DNA from 2 places in the Glaciimonas sp. CA11.2 genome. Region 1 is predicted to be linked to the other one. Evidence: predicted binding sites of a transcription regulator. Region 1 holds the regulator's gene; the other holds the start of a gene.
What was found. Region 1 encodes sigma-54, which starts transcription at its own class of promoters, with help from an activator protein. Its sites were predicted from a motif close to TGGCANGNAANCTGCTTT; they were not measured.
Positions count from the first base shown of each region.

Region 2: the regulator sigma-54 is predicted to act here: its motif matches at 5,643-5,660, upstream of RGU75_RS00235 (PEP-CTERM sorting domain-containing protein).

Region 1 is NZ_JAVIWL010000001.1:1,352,732-1,360,432, forward strand. It holds gene RGU75_RS05740 (S8 family peptidase) at 1-840, shown strand, start outside; gene RGU75_RS05745 (KpsF/GutQ family sugar-phosphate isomerase) at 1,167-2,219, shown strand; gene RGU75_RS05750 (HAD family hydrolase) at 2,219-2,791, shown strand; gene lptC (LPS export ABC transporter periplasmic protein LptC) at 2,788-3,390, shown strand; gene lptA (lipopolysaccharide transport periplasmic protein LptA) at 3,464-4,003, shown strand; gene lptB (LPS export ABC transporter ATP-binding protein) at 4,005-4,757, shown strand; gene RGU75_RS05770 (RNA polymerase factor sigma-54) at 4,784-6,271, shown strand; gene hpf (ribosome hibernation-promoting factor, HPF/YfiA family) at 6,405-6,758, shown strand; gene RGU75_RS05780 (DUF4197 domain-containing protein) at 7,126-7,701, opposite strand, start outside.
Region 2 is NZ_JAVIWL010000001.1:48,431-56,131, reverse strand. It holds gene RGU75_RS00245 (hypothetical protein) at 1-4,310, shown strand, start outside; gene RGU75_RS00240 (hypothetical protein) at 4,565-4,915, opposite strand; gene RGU75_RS00235 (PEP-CTERM sorting domain-containing protein) at 5,757-6,524, shown strand; gene katG (catalase/peroxidase HPI) at 6,730-7,701, opposite strand, start outside.

The DNA of each region.
Region 1 (7,701 bases):
GGCGAAAGCATCTATCAACTCACCATTACCAACAAAAAGGGTGTGCAAAGCAGTTCCACCATGAAAGTAAGTGTAGTAGCCACGAACGTAGAAATTGTCGGTCCGACGTCAATCGTACAGGGGCAAGCAGCGAATTTGAAGGCCGCACCAAACTTTAAAGGCGAAGCTGGTACACCCCCGGTGTATAACTGGAAAATTCAGGATGCAACTGGTGCGGGAGTGTTGCAAGGCGCGCAGCAGGAATTGACGCTTTCAACATTAGCCGCCGGCAGTTATCAGGTAACAATTGATGTCTCCAGCAGCCATGGCGGACGTAAAGCGCACGCTGAGCAAAAAATTACTGTGAAAAAGTCGGAAGAAAGTCGACCACCGGTCGTCGTCGTTAGCGGTCCCACGCAAGCAACAAGCGGCACTTCGGTGAAGTTAGACGCTGCGGGCTCAAGCGCTGCCGATGGCGGCAAGCTAGCTTATAGCTGGAAAGTATCGCCTCCACTGGCATTCATAGCGGATGGCGCGCAACTCACTTTCACTGCTCCTACACTGGCACAGGAGACACAGTATCACTTCACCGTCACCGCAAATGACGGAAAGTTGAGCGCGCAGAAGAACCACACCGTAATAGTGAAAGCAGATGACGTCGCACCAATACCAGTGGAAGAATGCAAACCATTGTGGAAGCAAAGTCAGAGCTATCAAGGGGGAGATATGGTCCAGCATAACGGTCGCATCTATCTTGCAATGTGGCATTCGCAACGGGAACCGGGCGATCCGGCTTATACCGATACCATCAATCAAGGTTGGGGCTTTGAGTGGGCTGATCGTGGGGCATGCAACCATTAATGGTTTGATTGCGCTGTCGTGCTGGCTACGCAATCTCGCTCATCAAGTATTCACCCGGCATCCGCTAGGCGAGCCTGCGATGGGCAGGATAAGCATCTAATACTGTGTAACAGCGCATAGAAATGCGTCAATCCTGATGTGGAAAACATGTTTGCTTAGTTATTGCTCAACAATTGCATGATTGATAATTAATTTAATAATTAATTTAATAATTAAAATGATTATCCGACGCTGTACGCAACACCACCGTGCAATATGTCGATATTAATTGCACCATAATGACACTGGCAAGTTTTTTGCTTTAGGAATTCGTTTATACTTTCGAGATGAGTGTAATCCATGCCAAAATCTTGCCAAAATCTTTTAACGCCAAACGAGCGCTTGAGCTCGCGTGTCAAACGCTACAAATCGAAGCGGATGCAATAATTGCGCTAAAAAACCGCATTTCTGACAGCGCCGGGATGTCTGCCGACAGTGCAATGGGGGCCATTGAAGCTCCCTTTGCGCAAGCGGTCGCACTATTGTTGAGCTGTACCGGTCGTGTCGTTGTTTCTGGTATCGGCAAGTCCGGTCATATAGCCCGAAAAATTGCCTCAACGCTGGCATCGACCGGCACACCGGCCTTATTCATTCATCCCGCCGAAGCCGCCCATGGCGATCTTGGGATGGTGACAGAAAATGACGCTTTTATCGCTATTTCCAACTCCGGCGAAACCGCCGAGTTAATGGCGATCGTGCCGATCGTTAAACGCATGGGCGCGACGCTAATTGCGATGACCGGCAATGACCACTCTTCCCTTGCACAGTTAGCAACAGTTCATCTCAACGTCAAAGTAGACCAAGAGGCGTGCACCCTTAATCTTGCGCCAACTGCAAGCACTACCGCGACCTTGGCGCTAGGTGACGCGCTGGCGGTAGCATTGCTGGATGCGCGTGGCTTTCGTGAAGAAGATTTTGCTCGCTCCCATCCTGGCGGCGCGCTCGGCAGACGCTTACTGACCCACGTGCGTGACGTTATGCGCAGCGGTGTCGATATTCCTGCGGTCACCGCAGAAGTATCGTTATCGGCAGCATTGCTCGAAATCACACACAAAGGTATTGCCATGACGGCAATCGTGGACGATAAATTTCACCCTGTCGGCGTATTCACCGACGGCGATCTGCGACGCCTAATTGAACACGTACAGGACTTTTCCAAGCTGACAATTGCCGACGTGATGCATGCTAATCCGCGTACTGTTGGCCCTGACCAATTGGCAGTTGATGCTGTACAAATCATGGAAGAGTTCCGAATTAACCAGTTGCTGGTGGCAGATGCCGATGGCAAACTGGTCGGTGCGCTACATATTCATGATTTGACCCGTGCCAAGGTGATTTGATGGTAGCCGCCCCCAATACTATTAACATACCCGCAGAAGTCATGGCGCGCGCCGCCCAAATCAAGATGATGATTTTTGACGTCGATGGCGTGTTGACCGATGGTGGCATATTGTTTGGTCCCGACGGAGAGGCAATAAAACGTTTCAATGTACTCGACGGACTCGGCATCAAATTACTCCAACAAGCAGGGATTATCACCGCCATTATCAGTGCGCGCAGCTCAGCCATCGTCAGCCGTCGGGTGAGCGATCTCGGCATTACGCACGTCTATCAAGGCGCGCATAACAAAAATACCGCATTTGCCGCGTTATTGGCCGATACCAACCTTACCCCAGATGTTTGCGGTTTTATTGGCGACGACATCATTGACCTGCCTATTTTGACGCGTACCGGTTTTGCTGTCAGTGTCCCCAATGGTCATCAGGAGGTCAAATCGCGCGTTCACTATGTTACGCAGGCAAACGGCGGGCAAGGCGCTGCGCGTGAAGTCTGTGATTTAATTCTGCGTGCGCAAGGCAAGTACGCCGCCGCTTTGGCACAGTATTTGACCGGCGTCATAGAGGCGGCATGAAAAACCTGCGGTCAACTTTTCGCCTACGCTTCATGCTGCTGCTGACGGTGTGTGTGGCACTCACTCTCGGTAGTTTCTGGATCATGGAAGTGATGCGTAAAAATACAGAGCAATTATTGCCGGGTGCGCCGCGTGTTGCGCCTGATTATTACGTCGAAAATTTTAATTATGTGCAACTCGCACTTAATGGTCAGCCACGCTACAACATCTCAGGTCAACGCCTGACGCACAATCCCGCCGACGATTCATTTGACGTGATTCTTCCCGTCATTCGTAGCCTTGATAAACAACAACCGCCGATGACCTTGCGCTCCAATACTGCCAAAATCGAAGACAACAACAGTAAAGTGAATATGTACGGCAATGTGAACGCAGACCGCTCAGCGACGCCAAAGTCGTCAAAGCTTCATTTGCAGTCCGAGTACCTTCAGCTATTGCCAGATGATGACATTATGACAAGCAACAAAGCGGTCGAAATCACGATCGATCAGTCGAAAATGACCGGTGTTGGTATGTATGCCAATAATGCGACTATGCAATTACGCCTATTAAACAATGTCCGTGGCACCTATCGCGCAACACCGCGGCAGACTAAATAACTCACATGATTACCGGATAATCCTATTGAAGCCATTGTTGCTTTTAGTGCCAGTATCCCCTTTCAGGATTTTTATGAAACGTATTCTATTTTTAACCCTACTCGCGCTGCAACTGACTTGTATTTCAGGTGCCCATGCTGAAAAAGCTGACGCAGATAAACCATCCAACGTAGACGCAGACCAGTTCACGCTGGACGACGTAAAACAAGTAAAGATATTCACCGGCAAGGTGATACTGACCCGCGGCACGCTGATCATGAAAGCCAACAAAGTCGTCGTCACGACGGACCCATCAGGCTATCAATTTGCCACCTTATACGCACCTCCCGGTGGCTTAGCCACGTTTCGCCAAAAGCGCGACGGCGGTCCTGACTTATGGATCGAAGGTGAAGCTGAGCGAATTGAGTACGACGATAAAACTGAAATCGTTAAATTATTTTCGAAAGCGCAAATGCGACGTCTGCAAGGGACCAAAGTCACCGATGTTGTAAACGGCGAATTCATCTCTTACGATAGTCGCGTGGAGTTCTACTCGGTCAGTAACAATGTTTCCGGCAATAGTCAACCTGGCGCGGGCCGCATCAAAGCAGTCATCCAGCCGAAGAGTAAATAAGATGACCTCTACAAATTTAAGCACCTTGATCGTTAAAGGGCTGCAAAAAAGTTATGGCGCGCGCCAAGTAGTCCGCGATGTCTCTTTGAAAGTAAATAACGGCGAGGTCGTCGGCTTGCTTGGTCCTAACGGCGCTGGAAAAACGACTTCTTTCTATATGATCGTCGGTCTGGTGCCATCGGATGGTGGAACAATTGATTTAGATGGCGTTGACATCTCGCGTTTACCGATTCATCAACGCGCGGTGCTTGGCCTGTCTTATCTGCCGCAAGAGGCCTCTGTTTTTCGCAAGCTAACGGTCGAAGACAATATTCGTGCGGTACTTGAGTTGCAGCGGCCAAACGGCAACGCACTGACTAAAGATGAGATCTCGGACAAACTCGATTCGCTGCTGCAAGAATTGCAAATTGAGAAATTGCGAGAAAATCAGGCGTTATCTTTATCCGGTGGTGAACGACGACGTGTCGAAATCGCCCGCGCTTTAGCCACTAATCCGCGCTTCGTGCTTCTTGATGAGCCGTTCGCCGGTATTGATCCTATCGCCGTTATCGAAATTCAACGTATCGTCAGGTTCCTTAAAGAGCGCGGCATCGGTGTCTTGATCACCGACCATAATGTGCGCGAAACGCTCGGCATTTGTGACCGGGCATACATCATCAACCAAGGTAGCGTGCTAGCCAGCGGCAGTCCAGACGACATCATCGCCAATGAATCTGTGCGACGAGTTTATCTGGGTGAACATTTCCGCATGTAACGGATTCAACGGATTCCCTAGCGCCCATGAAACAATCTCTTCAACTCCGTACCTCGCAGCATCTGGCGCTAACCCCGCAACTGCAGCAATCGATTCGATTGTTGCAGTTGTCTACGTTGGAGTTACATCAGGAACTCGAACACATCCTTTCGGATAATCCGTTACTGGAACGTCTAGACGATCCTTTGGATAATTCAGTGCGATTACTCGCCGACGGGGCGATCAGTACCAGCGCCTCAACAATGGATGCGCCACCTGGTGACAGCGAAGTAAGCAGCTCGCCTACAGAGCCCGAGGGCGGTGGTGAAGCCCCTGAGTCTGGCGAAAACAATCAAGAGAACGGCAATACTGACAGCGAATGGAGCTTTGACGACGTTTCCCGAACCTCCAAAGCCCCAGATGATGAGGATTCACGACCACAATTAGAAGCCTGCGAATCGACGTTGCGCGAACATTTGCTCAAACAAATGCGTGAAGCTGTTGATCAGCAACGCGACCGTGCATTGATCGAGTTGATCATTGATGCGCTTGATGAAAACGGCTACCTGGAGGAATCACTAGACGATATTTTTGCACGTCTTCCAGAGCAACTTGATATCGAGATCGAAGAATTGTCGATGGCCTTGAAGATGGTCCAAAGCTTCGACCCAACTGGTGTCGGAGCACGCAACGCGTCAGAATGCCTCGCATTGCAAATCAAAGCATTTCCCAAAGTAGCGTTCGTCACACGCCGACTGGCACTAACAATCGTTGAAGGTTATCTGACCTTATTTGCCCAGCGCGATTTTAATAAAATCAAAAAAGCGCTGGAGTGTGATGATGAAGATTTGCGCGAGGCACAAATTATTATCAAAAAATGTAATCCTCATCCCGGCGCGACCTTTGCTGGCGGTGCGTCAGATTATGTCGTACCAGATGTAATTGTCAGAAAAACAAAAAATGGTTGGCAGGTAATGCTCAACAATGACGTTATGCCAAGGCTTCGAGTTAATGCTCTTTATGCCAACATTCTCAAGCAGGGCAAGAGCGAGGGATCACTTAACTCGCAGCTACAGGAGGCAAAGTGGCTGATCAAAAATATGCGTCAGCGCTTCGATACCATACTGCGTGTAGCGCAGGCAATTGTTGAGCGTCAACGGAATTTTTTCTCACATGGGGCGGTTGCTATGCGACCTCTTGTGTTGCGCGAAATAGCTGATACACTAGGATTACACGAGAGTACTATCTCACGTGTAACTACTCAGAAATACATGCTCACCCCACACGGGATGTTCGAATTAAAGTATTTCTTTGGCAGCCATGTTGCTACAGAGGCAGGTGGAGAGGCTTCCTCAACGGCGATACGGGCGTTAATCAAACAACTGATAGGAGCGGAAGATTCTAAAAGTCCTTTCTCTGACAGCAAGATTGCCGACATGCTCGCGGAACAAGGTATGGTAGTGGCCCGTCGCACCGTCGCAAAATATCGCGAAGCTTTACGAATTCCGCCGGTCAATTTGCGTAAATCTTTATAGCTGTTTGCTTGTTTGCACAAACGTCGCTGTGTTCTGACTGATTGATTTATGGTTGATGAATAAATTGGTGATTCAACACTGAATTAATCGTCCCGGTCCGAACCGCCAACGACACACTTGATAGGAGCGCTGTATGAATTTCACAATTAGTGGGCATCACCTCGACGTAACTCCCGCCATTCGCGAACACGTGCTAAGCAAATTGGAGCGTATCAAGCGCCACTTCGATCAGGTCATAGATATTAGTGTGATCCTGACGGTAGACAAAATCACAGAGAAAGAAAAGCGTCAAAAAGCCGAAATTAATCTGCGCGTTAAAGGCAAAGACCTGCATGCCGAGAGCATTGCGCATGACCTTTACGCCGCCATCGATTTGTTAATCGACAAACTCGATCGACAAGTGATTAAATATAAGGACAAATTGCAGAATCATCAACATTCGGCAATCAAGCATCTACCTGAGGATTTGCCCATCGCAGCAACGTGATGGACGGGGTTCTCTAATGCGGTCAACGTAAGTATTGCTCAATAAATAAATTGAAAAATACTATACTGACAAATGAGCAAGGGCGCAGTTAATGCGCCCTTTGTCATTTTAAAATTATATAACTTACACACGCCCTGCCCGAATATGTTCGTAACACTTTGCATCGTTTAGCAGTGTTCGGAGGCATCGCCGAATGTCTCGAATGTCTCGAACGCAACCGGGTACACCTCAAACAGCGGCCAAAACAAATAACTAAGCAAGAAGCTTTATAACGTCACTCTCAAAAGAGTTTTCATAAAGTCGCCAGACCCGTAACTTTCCCAATTCGGTCCACATCAAAAATACCATGACGATGGTATGCCGCAGCCTATTGCTTTAATGCGCCAAAAACTTTTCCGATAATTGCACTGCCAGCACCGATCGGATCACGTCGAATCGCTTTTTCCTCTTCCCCTATCATGTAAAACAAGCCATCCAAGGTGCGCTGCGTGACATAGCCTTCAACAGTCGCCGCCTGACCTGGCACAAGACCCGTTTTACTGACCAATCCCATCGTCGAATTGTATTGTGTGGATACACCGTTACGGTCGGTGATTTTCTTTACTATCGGGAGAAATTTTTCTCCTAACGGGGTGGCAGTTTTCTCTCTGAAAAAATCGGTTACCGATGTGTCGCCGCCACTCAGAATATTCTTCGCATCCGTGACCGACATGGATTTCACCGCATTCAGGAGCAACGGCTTCGCCAATGGCACGGCAGACTCTGCGGCATGATTCATCGACACGACCAGATCATCCAGTTGTTGGCCCTTCCCTGTCATTTTAAGCAGCGGTCGTGCTTTCTCTAGCATCCCTGGCAATCCGATTTTTACTTTATCGTTATTTAAAAATCCGTTTTCGACGCCCAGCTTGGCAACTGCAACGTCCGCGCCTTTATTGAGCGC
Region 2 (7,701 bases), 1.3 Mb from region 1:
TTTATCAACTCCTGGACGCGTTCGCACCATTAATATCACGCACATGGGGGGGCGATGCAATTGTGGACCAATACGAGTACACGGTGTTGCAATACGCGATGCAAGCCCAGCATCCCAAGGATGATAATCATGTTTCTGCGTATGATCCCGCGGAACCCCAGGCGGCCAGACCGCAAGCAGAATTGCGGAACGAGGTTGCGCAGTTATTCTTCAATGCTTTAGCGCAGATAAATGGGCCATCAGGCGATCAGGCCTTAGAAAATTTCATACACAGTAGCGTGACCACCGAACTGGCAACTAACCCAACGCTGGATACATTGTCCAAGCTTACTGTGCGTACCGAAGCAGCGATTCGTAAGCGGCTAGAGCTGCACGTACCCTTACTCAATACCGCCGATCGTCACTGGTTGAACACGCTCTCAAAGTGGTTTGTCGAGGCGGCATTGCGTGCGATTGATCCTTTGCTCAGCGCGCAACTTAATATTGATGACCCGGACTTTCGTGACACGACCTACTTAAGTTACGATGGCACATTAATGAGCATAGGCGCGGGTTTTATTAATCAATTCCCACCAAAATTCAGGTCAGCTCTTACTCCCGCCGCTCTGCGTGAAGCGGGACTGCATAGTTTGATCGATTTGTCTCCTGCGGCATGGCCTTTGACAACAGCGCCTGCACTGATACGTTTCTGTAATTCGCTTACAAAAAATACGCCAAATGAACGTCTTGGAAGTCATGTTGAGCGGATGAAATCCGGACTAGCTTCTCTGATGACACCCTTACTTCCAAAGATCCGGCTCATGCAGGCAGTCCAGGAAAAGGGGGAGCATTTCTCGTGGATTATTAATGATCGGAGTACTGAAAATGTGCTTCACAAACAGCAATCGAAGAATGCGTTAGAAGAACTTTTACTCAGTAAATATAATTTATATAATTTTGGCTTGGCGCAATTGCCAATAACCGATCGTAATAATTTAATTCGTTCAGGTAAGGTTGCTCATTTGGAAGTGTTTTTACCAAGAGTAATTTTATATGACGCGCAACACGCTGATATCTCTTATAAAGCTGCATTTACTGCAACATCTGGCTTGATCATACGAACCGGATCGATAAACGACGCGGTATCTTCCGACTATTATTTGTTTTCCGAAGAGCGCTCATGGGGGGCACCCGTTGTTTCCAAAATTACGGAGCAAATACAGCAAGCTGGTGGGGTCACGGAGTATGTGAACAAGCATCATGCCAGCTTCACAAGCGGCATTCGGTTCCCTCCGTCCGATCACACCACCTTCGAGGCTCCCTCGATCTTTGGTTTTGCAACAAATCTAGACGAAATCGCCTTCGTGGTGAGTGAATTACAGATATTTCCTGCAGCAATTCATAAAAGAATTCCACAGACGTCGCCCTCGCAACCGCATCCTCAGACCTGGACTGAAGAAATCTTTCATTCTAATATTTATGCGCTTGGAAAATTCATTATTGGATTGATTCCAGAGGGTAATTGCGTGATCGCCATCCTTGATACAGCTGAAATGATCGCACTGCCCGCAAAAACCGATGAGGGACGAGCGGAACAAGGAATGGCGATAGGAACAGATGCACTATTTTGTTTCACCGGATTGATTAAAATAAACGAGGCGCAGTACCTTATACCGTCTGTTCGAGCTGCTTTTAACTACGGAAGTGCAGACGAATTTGCGACATCTCAGGTCGAAAAGCATTTATCAGAGCAAATGCCAAAAACAGGCCCAATGGCCGATCTGGCGGATGAAAAAATCAAACCGGGGGAGCGCGCGCACGTCGCTACAAAGCCTGAAGATTTACACTTTAGAACTGGTATTTCCGAATTTTTCGATACCGCGCCCGTCATAGTCGAGGCGCTCCCGAACAAAATTTCAGTTCAGGGAAATACCCTCAATGTGCCGCACAACTTATCTCCCAAAGGGCTCATCCAGAAGTCTGATGGTGGGCCGATATATCTGGTTATGGCGTTAGATCATTCAGGAAAAAGAGTGAGTTACCTCTGGAATGAATCGGAAGAAAAATTGGAATTGCAGACTGAGCAATGGCTTCAGGGATATGGACATTTGATCGATGAAGATCCACAAATTTTGTGGATGTTCATAAAAAACTTTCCAAAACGCGTATCTTCGGCAGGCATAGCTGAGATGCTGTATGACAACAAACGTCTCAACGGGGTACGCAAAGTTGAGTATCAGAGTTTTTTTGATCATACGCCGGAGCAGGTAGAGCGCGGTGTCTACAGCATAGGAGACCGCGAGTATATACAGCTTAAAGGCGAATTCTATTTGCTGGAGAAGGAAATCAAAGCCGACGGGGAGCGTCGTATTATGGGAGAAGGTATTCCAAAAGACTTACGCCTTGATATGAAATATGACGGCGTTAACTGGCACGTAACAAATAATCATTTGATTACCCCTGTCACCAGTCTTCCTGAGACTATTGTCTCTTTTAACGAAGCCTTGGAACAAGGATTCAACTTACCAGAAGGTTGGTCAACATCGACGATGTACATTGATAACTCTAACCCTGATCAATTTGTCCTCAGCTTTCAGGATAAGAGCGGTAAGACCCAATATCGTTATGGCCCAGACAGAAAAAATGCATTCGAAGAACTTTCTGCTGGTGAATTTGAAGAAAAACAATGCAGGGCGAGGCGAGCGCCACCCGAAGGTCCCAAAGCAAGTTGCAGTGCGCTAAACTTTAAGATCGCCCCCCTACCGCGAGAGTCCGCGCGTACAAAGGCAATAAACCAGCTTGTTGCAATGGATGTTGAAACGCGTCCTTATTATGAGCGTCCGTTACTGCGACTGGAAATGAGTCGCGACGTTGAAAAAATTCGAAAATTGTTTCACAATAATCCGCACATTACACAACTTTTTTTCATTTTAACCACGAGAATGAATAAAGGGGAAAAATTAATGTCGCCGAGGGTAATCAACGAAATGAAGACGTTTAAATGGGGAGGTGACGGCATACCAAAAGATCGGTTACTAAGCCTAACGAATTTTTGGGGCGAAATGAAGTTACGGCTCGCACGTGAGCCCAATGATGATTTTGGAGGGCAGGCCGCGGTGTTGCAAGATATCTGTGAGTCGAGCCTAAGACTTTGCAATAACCAGCGGACCTTTAGTGAACTGAAAGATATTTACAACACAAAAGTAAACACGTTGAATCAGTTAAGTGACGAATACGAAATCAATTATGTCAAACCGCAACAAAGAATCACAACGCGCTTATGGAAAAGGGTATTTGGTCCTCCTTTAACCTCAGAGGTTACCAGGGCTGCGGGCTGGACATTCGAGATACGCGCGAAAGGTTTGTCCGAAATACGTCATACTTTTGGACCATACTTTGCCGATGATATTAGCGCCGCATATGCCAACAGCCATGAACTTACGGGACAGTTGCTGGACTGGTCAGAGATTGCGCCTGAATCATTTTGGGAGCAAGTTGCTGCGTATTTTCACGTTGCCCCGGAAAAGATAACGTCAGGGTACAAAGATGAAATCATACGAATACTCTCAAAATTTAAGGGTTACGCTGCCCCAGTGCGTATCGATAAATTACGCATTATCTCGCCGTTGGTCAGCCCAGAGGGGATACGGTATCGATATAACATGCAAAAACACATAGAAGGCATTCCTCAAGAAACGGCACTCTTTGCCGACGAGGTTTTAGCCTACACGCACGAAAATGGCCTGAAACGGGGTGAGCTTTATCTAACGACTACAACATTTTTATCACCAATCAATCACCCCACTGCCTTACAGGAAACCTTACAACATGAGATATCACATTTAGCAATACCCGACGGTAAACAGGAAATTTATCTAACTGGCGACAGATCAAAATATGGGTACTGCTCAGAAAACGGGCTACGTCGGCAAGCAGACGTGTTACTCAGTTCGCCGGCCGCATTTCTGAGATATGTGAAAGGACTATCTCACGCAAAAAGGAGTTTTCTGAGGCATTTCCAGAAAGTATTGCCATCCAGCTTCAGTCAGTATTTACCTGAGGGTGTCAATACGCATATTAGTCATGAGCGCTTTAGGGGCTTTATAAAAAAAGTGTTCGAAGGGCCGGCTGATGAAAAAATTAAAGCATTTATGATGCCAGATCTATTTGTCGCATGGCTTCAGCATATGTCAAAAGCTTTACCCAAAACAGGTGCTGAACAAGCAGAATTGAGACATAAGCGCGACGCTTCACCTGACGATATGAATGCTCGAGTCACAAAACTTCTGGTACGTGAATTGTTTGAAACTAGTAGCGATACCACACCCTAAACAACAAGTTTAATATTCTGAGATATATCCCTTGGGTTTAACCCACGAGGTCACCGCAGAATTGTTTGATGGCTGCGCAAAAGGTCGGCGACATTGCTGACCTTTTGTTTGTGTACAGAATGATTTCTGAAGCTCAGACTAACTTGATCTGGCTGTGCTGGACGCGCAGGCACCCCACGGCCTAAACGTCAGCGCCATCGCGTGATGGCCAGTAAATAAAACGCCCCGATCACAACTATGATCGGAGCGTCAAATCAAGAAGCTAAGGGAGAGCGTGATGCCGCTGGCACGATAGCACGATCGCTCATTCCATCAATCCGACGCGCAGCCATCTCGGCCAGCATCTGCGATGACATCAACGCGAGCCGCAACAAGCGCTCCGTGGCAATGATATCGAGCGTCGGTGCCGTATCGGTATCTCTATCCGAATTGCTTGAATGCGCCAAATCAATACAGGTCGAGATACCTTCGCAGACGTCCACCGTCATGGCAAAAAACTGCGCGTGCGGATTTGTTTGATGGTGAGAAGGCAGCCATGAAAATGGCTTGTGATGAGCCTCCGGAAATTCCGCTTCGTCGGATGGCGTGATTGGCGGCTTGCTCATGATTGTGCCGCCGTGACGAATTGCGGGTGGGCGAGGTTAGACGTGGTGGTGCGAGACATTGCGGACTCCTTGGATAGGATGAAACCGCGCCCCGCTGCTAAACGGGGTGGGCGGCAAATGGCAGGGTTAGCAGACCAGTATCCAAAGCAACCGGCAGGCCGAAGCCTCCCCACCATTGCCCCCCAAAAAGGCGCAACAAAGGTGAGTGCACAAAAAAACGGCAGTGCGCCGTTTTTTTGTGCACTTTGGATAAGTCAGGCTGCTAAACCCGTTCCCTTTTTTGTAAGGACGAAAACAGTATAGAGCATTGGTGTGATTTTGCGAAGATTTGATTGTTTGGCGGCAGGGCGGTACGTTGATCGACTTATTTATCCAATGGCGTCTTTATAAGGCCTGACAATTTCGGTAAAGCTTTGGCTGCGATGTCTTATATTTTGATGGCATGACTTTAATCAATCCTGTGTTTATCTCGCAAAAATGACGACGTGTTGTATTTGGATTCGTCTTAGTTGCGCGTCATCGACAGTTCTGGTGATTAAAGACATTGATATATTGATCAATCACTTAGCGGGGAAGGGCGTGCAGGGCGCTACGAACAACGTGTCGGAATTTTTTACATTCGGCGTCAGGCTTGTCCAGACATCTCAATCGCGCTGATGTAGAGGTTATAGATAAGTAGATGATTCTTAAAGAGAATCACCCAAAAAACGCTCCGTACTCAGAGTTTTGGCACAGTTCTTGCTATTTTTCTGAATATCGGCATGTGAAGCCAATATCCTCGTTGAATAAGATAAGACGTGGATTTATTCGGAGTTGAGTTTATATTTTGAGGGAATGAAAAGTGAAAATTTTTTTGAAAAGAACGCTTGAAGTACTCGGAGCTGCGGCGTTAATGAGTGTCCTGCTAGTTGGCACTGCCAGCGCATCCGTTATTGGATATCGCTCGGGTGTTGGTGGTTTTGGTGGCCTCGGTGGTGGTTCGGGCTTTGACGCCCTTTTTGCAGCAGCTGGTGACACGGTTGCTTTAACAGATTTCAACAGTGCAAGCGCTGTGAGTTCTGCGACTGGGCTATGGATGAATGGCGGTACAAATGTTTTAAATGGCACGGAACAAAGCAACCTGCTCAGTTTTTTGAACTCTGGTGGGCGTGCCGTGTATGTGACTGATCGTTCTGATTCTGGGCCGTGGTCAGTGTCGACAGCCTCCATTCTGGGATTATTTGGCGCTGCAGATATCCATACCGGCGGTGATAACGGAACTTATGCAACTATAGGGAGCAACGCATTGGTGGCCGGTGTCACAAATATAAAGTTCAATACCTGGTCAGCTGTCGATCCAACGAAAGCGAGCCCGACGTTGCTAACGGCAAATGGTATGGCGGCCGTTTATAACGTTGGCCTTGGACAGCTTCTGTTCATTGGTGATACTAACTGGCAGAATGGTTCTATTGGTGCAGACGGTACTAGCGGCGCAGACGATGCAGCGTTCGCTAACAATATAGTTTCGTGGCTTGGCACTGAAAGAACCGCTGTTCCCGAGCCAGGCTCGATCGCACTTTTTGGTGTTGCGTTAGCAGGTTTAGTATTTGTCCGTCGTCGTAAAGTATAGTCGATTGCAATTTGCAATTTGCAATTTAGATGAAAGGATTCAGCACAACCGGTTGAGTCCTTTTACTCTTCTTTCAGCGACAGTCGGTATAATTTTCTGTTCCCACCGCACAAAAAAAGCCCCGAATTTCGGGGCTTTTTAATCATAGCTGCATAGCCAACTATCGCGCGATTAGTCAGTGAAATCGCAGGACTTTTATCTGCAATCAAGCAAGATCGTAACGATCCAGGTTCATCACCTTAGTCCAGGCTGCAACAAAGTCATGCACCATTGCTTGCTGCGCGTCGCTGCTGGCATACACTTCGGCGATAGCGCGCAGTTGGGAGTTGGAGCCGAACACGAGATCAGCCACCGTACCTGTCCATTTGGGTTCGCCTGTTGCCCGATCAAGCCCTTCCAATACGCCTTCAGACGTAGTTGACTTCTGCCACTTCGTGCTCATGTCGAGCAAGTTCACGAAGAAATCATTGGTCAATGTTTCGGACTGTTTGGTCAACACCCCGTGCTTGGTTTGTCCGAAGTTTGTATTCAACGCGCGCATGCCACCGATCAGTACTGTCATCTCGGGAGCACTGAGCGTCATCAAGTTAGCCCGATCCACCAGTAGTTCAGCCGCTGATCCTTCAAGTCCCTTGCGGAGGTAGTTGCGAAACCCATCTGCTACTGGTTCCAGTGGCGCGAATGAGTGCGCATCGGTCTGCTCTTGTGAAGCATCTGTGCGCCCTGGCGAGAAGGGAACCGTGATGTCGTGGCCGCCCTTTTTTGCCGCTGCCTCAACGGCAGCGCTGCCGCCCAGAACGATTAAATCCGCGAGAGAAATCTTTTTGCCGCCCGATTGCGCGCCATTGAAATTCTTCTGGATTACTTCCAGGGCCTGAAGCACCTTGGCCAATTCAACCGGTTGATTCACCTCCCAGTCCTTCTGCGGCGCAAGGCGAATGCGCGCACCGTTGGCACCGCCGCGCTTGTCACTTCCGCGGAACGTTGCCGCCGACGCCCAGGCAGTCGTGACCAGTTGAGAGATGGACAGTCCTGATGCGAGGACCGCAGCTTTCAGTGCCGCAATGTCCTGCTCACCGACCAATTCATGATCGACTGACGGAAGCGGGTCTTGCCACAGCAACTGTCCCTTCGGAACAAGCGCACCAAGGTAACGCGCGACCGGGCCCATGTCGCG